Regions from separate parts of the Cellulomonas sp. Root137 genome, predicted to be linked through region 2. Evidence: predicted binding sites of a transcription regulator. Region 2 holds the regulator's gene; each other region holds the start of a gene.
What was found. The regulator HrcA, encoded in region 2, represses chaperone genes, less so after heat shock. The targets are predictions, from matches to a motif close to TTNGCACTCGNNNNNNNCGAGTGCNAA.
Positions count from the first base shown of each region.

Region 1: a site for HrcA is predicted at 1,930-1,956, ahead of groL (chaperonin GroEL). Genes of this name have one in related genera too.
Region 3: a site for HrcA is predicted at 1,526-1,552, ahead of ASD18_RS17985 (FmdB family zinc ribbon protein). Genes of this name have one in related genera too.

Region 1 covers NZ_LMFG01000001.1:69,649-72,922, forward strand. The annotation lists gene groL (chaperonin GroEL) at 150-1,778, opposite strand; gene ASD18_RS00345 (glycoside hydrolase family 15) at 2,011-3,274, shown strand, end outside.
Region 2 covers NZ_LMFG01000001.1:2,175,998-2,179,271, forward strand. The annotation lists gene ASD18_RS21180 (hypothetical protein) at 1-138, shown strand, start outside; gene ASD18_RS10265 (DUF3097 domain-containing protein) at 187-1,044, opposite strand; gene hrcA (heat-inducible transcriptional repressor HrcA) at 1,180-2,202, shown strand; gene dnaJ (molecular chaperone DnaJ) at 2,264-3,274, shown strand, end outside.
Region 3 covers NZ_LMFG01000004.1:88,460-91,733, forward strand. The annotation lists gene mscL (large conductance mechanosensitive channel protein MscL) at 1-234, opposite strand, end outside; gene cpaB (Flp pilus assembly protein CpaB) at 342-1,022, opposite strand; gene ASD18_RS17985 (FmdB family zinc ribbon protein) at 1,175-1,486, opposite strand; gene ASD18_RS17990 (penicillin acylase family protein) at 1,643-3,274, shown strand, end outside.

The DNA of each region.
Region 1 (3,274 bases), 2.1 Mb from region 2:
TGGTGCCATGTCGGGCATCGGCGTGACGCCACCGTCACCCCTGTGACACACCTGGGCCGACGACCGCGGGGCAGCAGAACGGGCCGGCCACCCGGAGGTGACCGGCCCGTTCGGCCGTGCTAGATGGTGCTCAGCGGTTCAGCTGCGGATCAGAACCCGCCGCCGAAGTCCTCGCCACCGCCGCCACCGGAGGGCGCGTTGTTGCGCTCCGGCTTGTCGGCCACGACGGCCTCGGTGGTGAGGAACAGCGCGGCGATGGACGCCGCGTTCTGCAGCGCGGAGCGCGTGACCTTCACCGGGTCGTTGACGCCCGCGGCGAGCAGGTCCTCGTACGTGTTGGTCGCGGCGTTGAGGCCGTGACCCACGGGGAGGTTGCGCACCTTCTCGACGACGACGCCACCCTCGAGACCGGCGTTGATCGCGATCTGCTTGAGCGGGGCCTCGATCGCGAGCTTCACGATCTGCGCACCGGTCGCCTCGTCGCCCTCGAGCTTGAGGCCCTCGAACGCGGTCTTGCCGGCCTGGATGAGCGCCACGCCACCACCGGCGACGATGCCCTCCTCGACGGCCGCCTTGGCGTTGCGCACGGCGTCCTCGATGCGGTGCTTGCGCTCCTTGAGCTCGACCTCGGTGGCCGCGCCCGCCTTGATGACGGCGACGCCACCGGCGAGCTTGGCGAGGCGCTCCTGCAGCTTCTCGCGGTCGTAGTCCGAGTCCGAGTTCTCGATCTCGGCACGGATCTGCGAAACGCGGCCCTGGATCTGGGCGGCGTCGCCGGAGCCCTCGACGATGGTGGTCTCGTCCTTGGTGACGACGATCTTGCGCGCCGTACCGAGGACCTCGAGGCCCACCGTGTCGAGCTTGAGACCGACGGTCTCGGAGACGACCTGGCCACCGGTGAGGATGGCCATGTCCTGCAGCATCGCCTTGCGGCGGTCGCCGAAGCCGGGGGCCTTGACGGCGACCGACTTGAACAGGCCACGGATCTTGTTGACGACGAGCGTGGCCAGGGCCTCGCCCTCGACGTCCTCGGCGACGATGAACAGCGGCTTGCCGGCCTGGATGACCTTCTCCAGCAGCGGCAGCAGGTCCTTGACGTTCGAGATCTTCGACTCGACGAGCAGCACGTAGGCGTCCTCGAGGACGGCCTCCTGGCGCTCCGGGTCGGTCACGAAGTACGCCGACAGGAAGCCCTTGTCGAAGCGCATGCCCTCGGTGAGCTCGAGCTCGAGGCCCAGCGCGCTGGACTCCTCGACGGTGATGACGCCTTCCTTGCCGACCTTGTCGAGCGCCTCGGCGATGAGGTCGCCGATCGCCTGGTCGCCGGCGGAGATGGCGGCCGTGGCGGCGATCTCCTCCTTGGTCTCGACGTCCTTCGCCTGCGCGAGCAGGGCAGCGGTGACGGCCTCGACGGCCTTCTCGATGCCCTTCTTCAGCGCGATCGGGTTGGCGCCGGCCGCGACGTTGCGCAGGCCCTCGCGCACGAGCGCCTGGGCGAGCACGGTGGCGGTGGTGGTGCCGTCGCCCGCGACGTCGTCCGTCTTCTTGGCGACCTCCTTGACGAGCTCCGCACCGATCTTCTCGAAGGGGTCCTCGAGGTCGATCTCCTTGGCGATGGAGACGCCGTCGTTGGTGATCGTGGGGGCGCCCCACTTCTTGTCCAGGACGACGTTGCGGCCCTTCGGGCCGAGGGTGACCTTGACGGTGTCGGCGAGGATGTTGAGTCCCCGCTCGATGCCGCGGCGGGCCTCCTCGTTGAAGGCAATGATCTTGGCCATGGGGCTGTGATCCTTCACTGGGTTCGGGTCGGCCGAGGGTGCCCGCGACGGACGGGCACGTCACCCGCGGTCTTGTCCCGCGTGCGACGGCCCTCACCGGACGGCCGTGGTGATTCTGTCACTCTCCACCGGAGAGTGCTAAGTCCAATGGTTAGCACTCGACCCCCGAGAGTGCAAGCAGCGTTCACTCAGAGCGGCACCCCAGGAGCCGCGTCAGGGCTATCGTGCGCGTGTGCAGGATCACGACGAGGACGTCGACACCGGCGGTCGGCGTACCGCGGGCGCGGTCGTCGCGCCCCTGCGTCGTGCCCGGCACGCGGACCGCCGCCGGCGCACGGGGGGCGCCCTCGCCGTGGCGTTCGTGGTCGCGGCCACCACCGCCATCGTCGCCACGGCGCCGGCCGGAGCGCGCGCCGCCGAGACCCCGGCCCCGCCGGCCGCCGCCCCGCCCGCCCCGGAGTACGCGTCGATCCCGCTCTACCACGAGGGCCTCACCACGCTCCCGGGCGGCCTCCGGGTGCCCCTGGCGCCCGGCACCGACGCGACGTTCCTGGCCGGCACCCACGTCGTCGACCCTGCGGCGTCGACCCTCGCTCGCGCGGTCACCGGAGCGGCCCCTGCCGGGCACGGTGCCACCGCGCGCGCCGCCGCCTCGGTCGCCGGCCGCCAGCGCGCCTGGCTCGCCTCCGGCACCGTCCCCGGCGTCGGCGGGCCGTACGAGGACATGGCTCGCGCCGCCCTGCTGGACCTGCACGCGCTCATGCTCCCGGACGGTGCGGCCGTCGCGGCCTGGTCGGAGAAGTGGCGGTACGTGTGGCCGCGCGACGCCTCGTTCGTGGCCGTGGCGCTGGCCCGGACCGGCCACGTCGACGACGCCCTCGAGATCCTCTGCTTCCTCGACCGGGTGCAGTCCGCGGACGGCTCCTTCCAGGCGCGGTACCTGCCCGACGGCTCGGGGCCGCCCGACGACCGCGGCGTGCAGACGGACGGCACCGGGTGGGCGCTGTGGGCCGCCGGCCTGGTCCTCGCGGAGATCGCCGATCCCGCCGAGCGCACCGCGGCCGCCGAGGAGCTCCGGCCGTTGATCGTCCGCTCCACCCGGCACGCGATCGAGCTCGTCGGGCGCGACGGTCTCCCGCCCGCGTCACCGGACTACTGGGAGGTGCCCGAGGACGCCCTCACGCTCGGCACGGTCGCGCCGCTCGTCGCCGGCCTGCAGCAGGCGTCGACCCTCCTGCCCCTGACGGGCGACGACGCGCTGGCCGGGTCCGCCTTCGACGCCGCGATCCGCTCCAAGGTGGCAGTGATCCGCGCGTTCGGCCCGACCGGGTTCGCGCGGTACGCGGACGGCGGGCACGCGGACGCCGCCAGCGCCTTCCTGCTGCCGCCCTTCCTCACCACCGCGGTCCCGGGTGCCGACGAGGCGTGGCGGGCGTCGGCCGTGGCCATGGTCCGCCCCGCCAACGGCCTGGCGCCCGGAGCCGGCTGGCGCGACG
Region 2 (3,274 bases):
TTCTACCTGCTCAGCATCGCGATCTTCATCGGCGGCGCGATCCTCTGCGGCGTCGGCCTCCTGGTCGCCGTGCCCGTCGTCCTGCTCGCGACGGCGTTCCTGTTCAAGCGGCTGCTCGGGGACCCGATCGCGGCCTGATCGTCTGCACGTGCGGTGCCCGGTCGGCCCCCGGTCGGCCGGGCACCGTCATGCCGTGACGAAGTCGATGAGCTCCTCGACACGGCCCAGCAGGCTCGGCTCCAGGTCGGCGTAGCTGCGCACCGAGCGCAGGATGCGCTGCCACGCGCGGGCGACGTCCGCCTGCTCGTCGGCGGGCCAGCCGAGCTCGCGCAGGATCCCGTGCTTCCACTCGGTGCCGCGCTCGATGACGGGCCATGCGGTCAGGCCGATCCGCTCGGGCCGGACGGCCTGCCACACGTCGACGTACGGGTGCCCGAGCACGAGGACGGATCCGGCGGGGTGACCGCGGACGGCGTCGGCGGCGATCCGGCTCTCCTTCGACCCGGACACCAGGTGGTCCACCAGCACCCCCACGCGGCGCCCGGGGCCGGGGGAGAAGTCCCGCAGGGCGTCGGCGAGGTTGTCGACGCCGTCGAGCAGCTCGACGACCACGCCCTCGAGCCGCAGGTCGTCGCCCCAGACCTTCTCCACCAGCTCGGCGTCGTGCTTGCCCTCCACCCAGATCCGGCTGCCGCGGGCCACGCGAGCGCGGGCGTCGTGCACGGCGACGGACCCCGAGGCCGTGCGGGTGGGCTTCGCGGGTGCCGGGGCGCGCACGGGAGCGGTGAGCGCCACGGGCTCGCCGTCCAGCCAGAAGCCCCGACCCAGCGGGAAGGTGCGGGTGCGACCGCGCCGGTCCTCGAGGACGACGACGTGCTGGCCGCCCGACTTTTCCACCCGGACGACGGCGCCGACCCACCCGGTGGTGACCTCCTCGACGACGAGGCCGGTCTCGGCGGGCTGGGGGCGGCTGGTGCGGGTGGGCCGGTGGTGCGTCGAGCCGGAGCCCCCGAGCACGTCCGAGCCGTAGCGGTCGTCGTTCACCCGGGCAGCCTAGGGGCCGCGGTCGCGCCGTCCCCGGACGCCACCCCGTGAGTGTCGCGCCCCCGGCGTAGCATTGGCACTCCTGTGCGGGGAGTGCTACCCACGGACTGCTCGAGCGACGACGGAGGAGGCGACATGAGCGAGGACCGGCGGCTGGACGTGCTGCGCGCGATCGTCGAGGACTACGTCGCCACCAAGGAGCCGGTGGGCTCCCGCGCGCTCGTCGAGCGGCACTCGCTCGGCGTCTCGCCCGCGACCATCCGCAACGACATGGCAGCCCTCGAGGAGGGCGGGTACATCGCCCAGCCGCACACCTCGGCCGGCCGGGTGCCGACGGACAAGGGCTACCGGCTGTTCGTCGACCAGCTCTCGACCGTGAAGCCGCTGTCCAGCCCGGAGCGCCGCGCCATCGGCACGTTCCTGGAGAACGCGCAGGACCTCGACGACGTCGTCGACCGGGCCGTGCGGCTCATCGCGCAGCTGACGCACCAGGTCGCCGTCGTCCAGTACCCGTCGCTGCGGCGCTCGGCGCTGCGGCACGTGGAGCTCGTGCCCGTCGGCGCCCGGCACCTGCTGGTGGTCCTCATCACCGACACGGGTCGCGTCGAGCAGCGCACGCTCGAGCTGGTCACCGACCTCGACGAGTCCGTGGTCGCGCGGCTGCGGTCCCGCCTGAACGTGAGCGCGGCGGGTCGGCGGCTGTCCGAGCTGCCGGTCGCGCTGGGCGAGCTGACCGACGCGTTCGCGCCCGCGGACCAGGCACTCGTCAACGCCGTCGTAGCCGTCCTCGAGGAGACGCTGGCGCAGGAGTCGGAGGAGCGGGTGGTGCTGGCCGGCACCGCCAACCTCGCGCGCGTCGGCAGCACGGACGTGCGCGCGATCGGCCCCGTGCTCGAGGCGCTCGAGGAGCAGGTGGTGCTCCTGCGGCTGCTGTCCGAGATGGCCGAGGACTCCGCGACGGTCGCGGTGCGCATCGGCCGCGAGACCCAGCACGACGGGCTGTTCGAGACGAGCTTCGTGACCACCGGCTACGGCGACGAGGGCGGTGGGTCGGTGGCGCGCATCGGCTCGATCGGACCACTCCGGATGGACTACCCCGGCACCATGTCCGCGGTCCGTGCGGTGGCCCGGTACCTGACGCGCATCCTCGCGCAATGACGCACGCACACGTTCGACCTGAGACCTGTTCCACGACCGCTGGAAGCGAGCAGACCCTCCTGTGACCGACTACTACGAGATCCTCGGCGTGCCGCGTGACGCGACGCCGGAGCAGATCAAGAAGGCGTACCGCAAGCTCGCCCGCGAGCACCACCCCGACGTCGCGGGGACGGACGCCGGCTCCGAGGACACGTTCAAGGACGTCTCACGCGCGTACGACGTGCTGGGCAACCCCGAGAAGCGCCGCGCCTACGACCTGGGCGGGGACCCGTCGTCGCCCGGTGGCGGCATGGGGGGCGGCTTCGGCTTCCAGGACATCTTCGAGACGTTCTTCGGTGCCGCCACGGGAGCGGCCGCCCAGCGCGGTCCGATCCCGCGCGCCCGGCGCGGCCAGGACGCCCTCGTGCGGCTGGACCTCGACCTCGCCGAGGTCACGTTCGGCGTGCACCGCGAGGTCCCGGTGGACACCGCGGTGATCTGCCCGACCTGCAACGGGTCGTGCTGCCGTCCGGGGACGTCGCCGCGCACCTGCGAGGTCTGCGGCGGCCGCGGGTCGGTGCAGCGCGTCGCGCGCTCGTTCCTCGGCCAGGTCATGACCACGCAGCCCTGCGCCGCGTGCCACGGCTTCGGCACCGTCATCCCCGAACCGTGCACCGAGTGCTCGGGTGAGGGCCGGGTCCGCTCGCGCCGCACGCTGGCCGTGGACGTGCCCGCGGGTGTGGACACCGGGACGCGGATCAAGCTCACCGGCCAGGGCGAGGTCGGCCCGGCCGGCGGCCCTGCCGGCGACGTCTACCTCGAGGTGCGCGAGCGCAAGCACGACACGTTCGTGCGGCGCGGCGACGACCTGCACGCGACGCTCGAGGTGCCGATGACCGCGGCCGCCCTGGGCACCGTGCTCACGCTGGACACGCTGGACGGGCCGCAGGAGGTCGATCTGCGTCCCGGCACGCAGCCGTCCCAGATCGTCTCGATCAAGGGGCTCGGCGTCGGTCACCTGCACGCCCCCGGCCGCGGTGACCTGCATGTCCACGTCGAGGTGCACGTCCCGACCGCCATGGACGACGAGCAG
Region 3 (3,274 bases), on a different contig from region 2:
CAGGAACAGGATGAGTGCCTGCAGGATCAGGCCGAACGAGAAGATCGCGTTGTTGATCTCGAAGGTCCAGACCTGGCTCAGGTCCGTCTGGCCGAGGATGGCCGAGATCAGCGGCCCGATGAAGCCGTCGACGAGCGACTGGACGACCGCGCCGAACGCGGCACCGATCACGACACCGACGGCCAGCTCGATCGCGTTGCCGCGGGAGATGAAGTCCTTGAATCCTTGGAGCATCGTCGCGATTCCCTTCGGTCGGTGGTCCGCCTTCTGCGGCCACTGAGGTGGGTCAGGGTTCTGGGGGTTGTCGTGCTCCGTCGGCGCAGCGCGCCCGGAATGCACGATCATGGCACGACGACCGCGGACAGCAACGCGGAAGCGGCGGCCCCCGCGAGAGCGGGCGCCTCGGTCGGGGAGACGGCGAGCAGGACCGGAACCGACGCGTCACCGGAGCCGCCCAGACCCAGCGCACCGCCGGGGCCGTCCTGACGGGCGACCGGCAGGACGAGCGCCCTCGTCGCGACCACCCCGCCCGGGCCGCCCTCCGCCGTCGCTGCCAGCACGTCCACCCGCACGCCCGGCGACAGCAGCCCCGCGACGGCGGGATCGGCGAACCGGACCGTCGCCACCACCGTGCCGGGCGGTCCGCGCACCTCGTCGTCGGCCAGCAGGCCGGGGAGCACCGGGACGCCGGTCGCGAGGGGGACGGCGGCAGCGGAGCCGACCACGTCCGCCGGGTCCGTGACCGCTCCGTCGGGGGCGACGGACCGGGGGAACCGGCTGACGCGGACGTCGGCGCTGGTCAGCGTGGTCCCGGCAGGGATCTCCCGCGCCGCGACCACCACGGCGGACGTCGGCGGGTCCGGCGGGCGCAGCGACTGCACTATGCAGGCGGCGGCGACGCCGAGGAACGCCGCGGCGACCGCGAACCGAGTGCGCCACAGGGCGGACCGCAGGGTCACCTGCCACGGGCGGCGGCGGTGGGGGAGCGGCGGCGGGCGGCCGGCGAGCAGGTGGGGGTGCATGACGGCCGACGGTAGAGCGGCCGCGGGTGCGGGAAGCCGGGGACGGCGACGATGTGAACAGCCCCCGCGTGCGCGAGGGCTGCGGGCGGCTCGACAGACGAGTTCGGCGCCCCCACCCGCAGGTGACGGCGCCGAGGCTCAGGCGACGAGGGTCAGGCGGAGGCGGCGGGCTTCGCGACCGGCGTGGGCGTCGAGGACGCGGCGGACGTCGAGGAGTCCGACGACGAGGACGCCGGCGCGGGGCTCGTCGTGCTCGCGGCCGGGGTCAGGGCCGACGACTTCGCACCGGCGCGCGCGTCGTTGCGGTAGAACCCGGAGCCCTTGAACACGACGCCGACCGAGGAGAACACCTTGCGCAGGCGTCCGTCGCACTCGGGGCAGACGCTCAGCGAGTCGTCACTGAACGACTGCACCGTCTCGAAGGCGTGACCGCATGCCGTGCAGGCGTAGGCGTAGGTGGGCACTGAAGTTCTCCTGGCAGCTCATCGAGCGGGTCAGTCGGTCTGGCACTCGCATCGTCCGAGTGCCAATCGTAACCGCTACGCCGCTCAGGACATTCCGACCGCCCGCGCCGGGCGCCACGCCAGCCGGACCGGTGGCGGCGAAGTACCCTCCGAAGCGTGTCTCGTCGCCGCCTCCTTCGTCTCTCCCTGGTCACCGTCGCCGCGGTGGTCGTCCTCGCGCTCGTCGCCGTGATGGTCACGGCCGTCATCGTGGTGCGGCGCCCGCTGCCCGAGGTCTCCGGCGAGAAGGAGCTGGCGGGCCTCGACGCCGACGTCATCGTGACCCGCGACGACCGGGGAGTCCCGACGATCACGGCGACGACCTCCCGCGACCTGTTCCGCGCCCAGGGCTACGTCGCCGCGCAGGACCGCTTCTTCGAGATGGACTACCGCCGGCACGTGACGTCGGGCCGGCTGTCGGAGCTGGTGGGGGAGAACGAGGACGCGCTCGCGGCCGACAAGGTGATCCGGACCTTCGGCTGGCGCCGGGTGGCCCAGCAGGAGTGGGACCTCCTGCAACCCGCCACGCGTGACGCCCTGCAGGCCTACGCCGACGGGGTCAACGACTACCTCGCCGACCGCGACCCGGGTGCGGTCGCCGTCGAGTACAGCGTCCTCGGCCTGCAGGTGGACGTCGCGGCGCCGGAGGAGTGGGACCCGGTCGACTCGCTCGCGTGGCTCAAGGCGATGGCCTGGGACCTGCGCGGCAACTACGACGCCGAGCTGGAGCGCGCTGCCTCGTACTCGACCATCGGTGACGTCGCCCGGGTCGAGGAGCTCTTCCCCACGTACCCGCAGGACCTCAACCTGCCGATCCTCACCGCGGCGGACCTGCCGGTCACCACGGTGGAGCAGGCGGCGTCGAGGACGACCTCGCTCGACCTCGACAGCGCGGACCTCCAGGAGGCGATGGCGTCGGCGTCCGCGGCGCTCGCCGCGGTGCCGCACCTCGTGGGCGACGGCGAGGGCGTCGGGTCGAACTCGTGGGTGGTCTCCGGCGCCTTCACCGAGTCCGGCAAGCCGCTGCTGGCCAACGACCCGCACCTCGGCATCTCGGCGCCGGGCATCTGGGAGCAGATCGGCCTGCGGTGCGACGACGTGTCCGCCGCGTGCCCGTACGACGTCTCCGGGTTCGCGTTCGCGGGCCTGCCGGGCGTGGTCATCGGGCACAACGCCTCGCTCGCGTGGGGCCTGACCAACCTGGGCGCCGACGTCACCGACTTCGTCCTCGAGCGGGTCGACGAGGACACCACCCGGCTCGACGGGGCGTCGGCGCCGATCACGGAGCGCACCGAGGTCATCAAGGTCAACGGCGGCGACGACGTGCGGCTGACCGTGCGGGAGTCCGTGCACGGGCCGCTGGTGTCCGACGTGCTGGACCTCGTGGGCGTCGGCACCGCCCCCGTCCCCGAGGGCGCGCCCGGCCGGACCTTCGAGGTCGCGCTCGCGTGGACCGCCCTGCAGCCGGGTCGGACCATGGACGCCGTGCTGGCGATCAACGTCGCCAAGACCGCCGCGGACATCCAGGCGGCCGCCGCGCTGTTCGACGTGCCGTCGCAGAACATCGTCTTCGCGACGACGGACGGCCACATCGGCTACCAGGCTCCGGGCCGGATCCCTGTCCGCGCGAACGTCTCCGACGGCCCGGTGCCCTCCGACGGCACGTGGCCGCGGCCGGGCTGGGACAGCCGGTACGACTGGCAGGGCTTCGTCGACGCGGCCGCGATGCCGCGCGCGCTCGACCCGGTC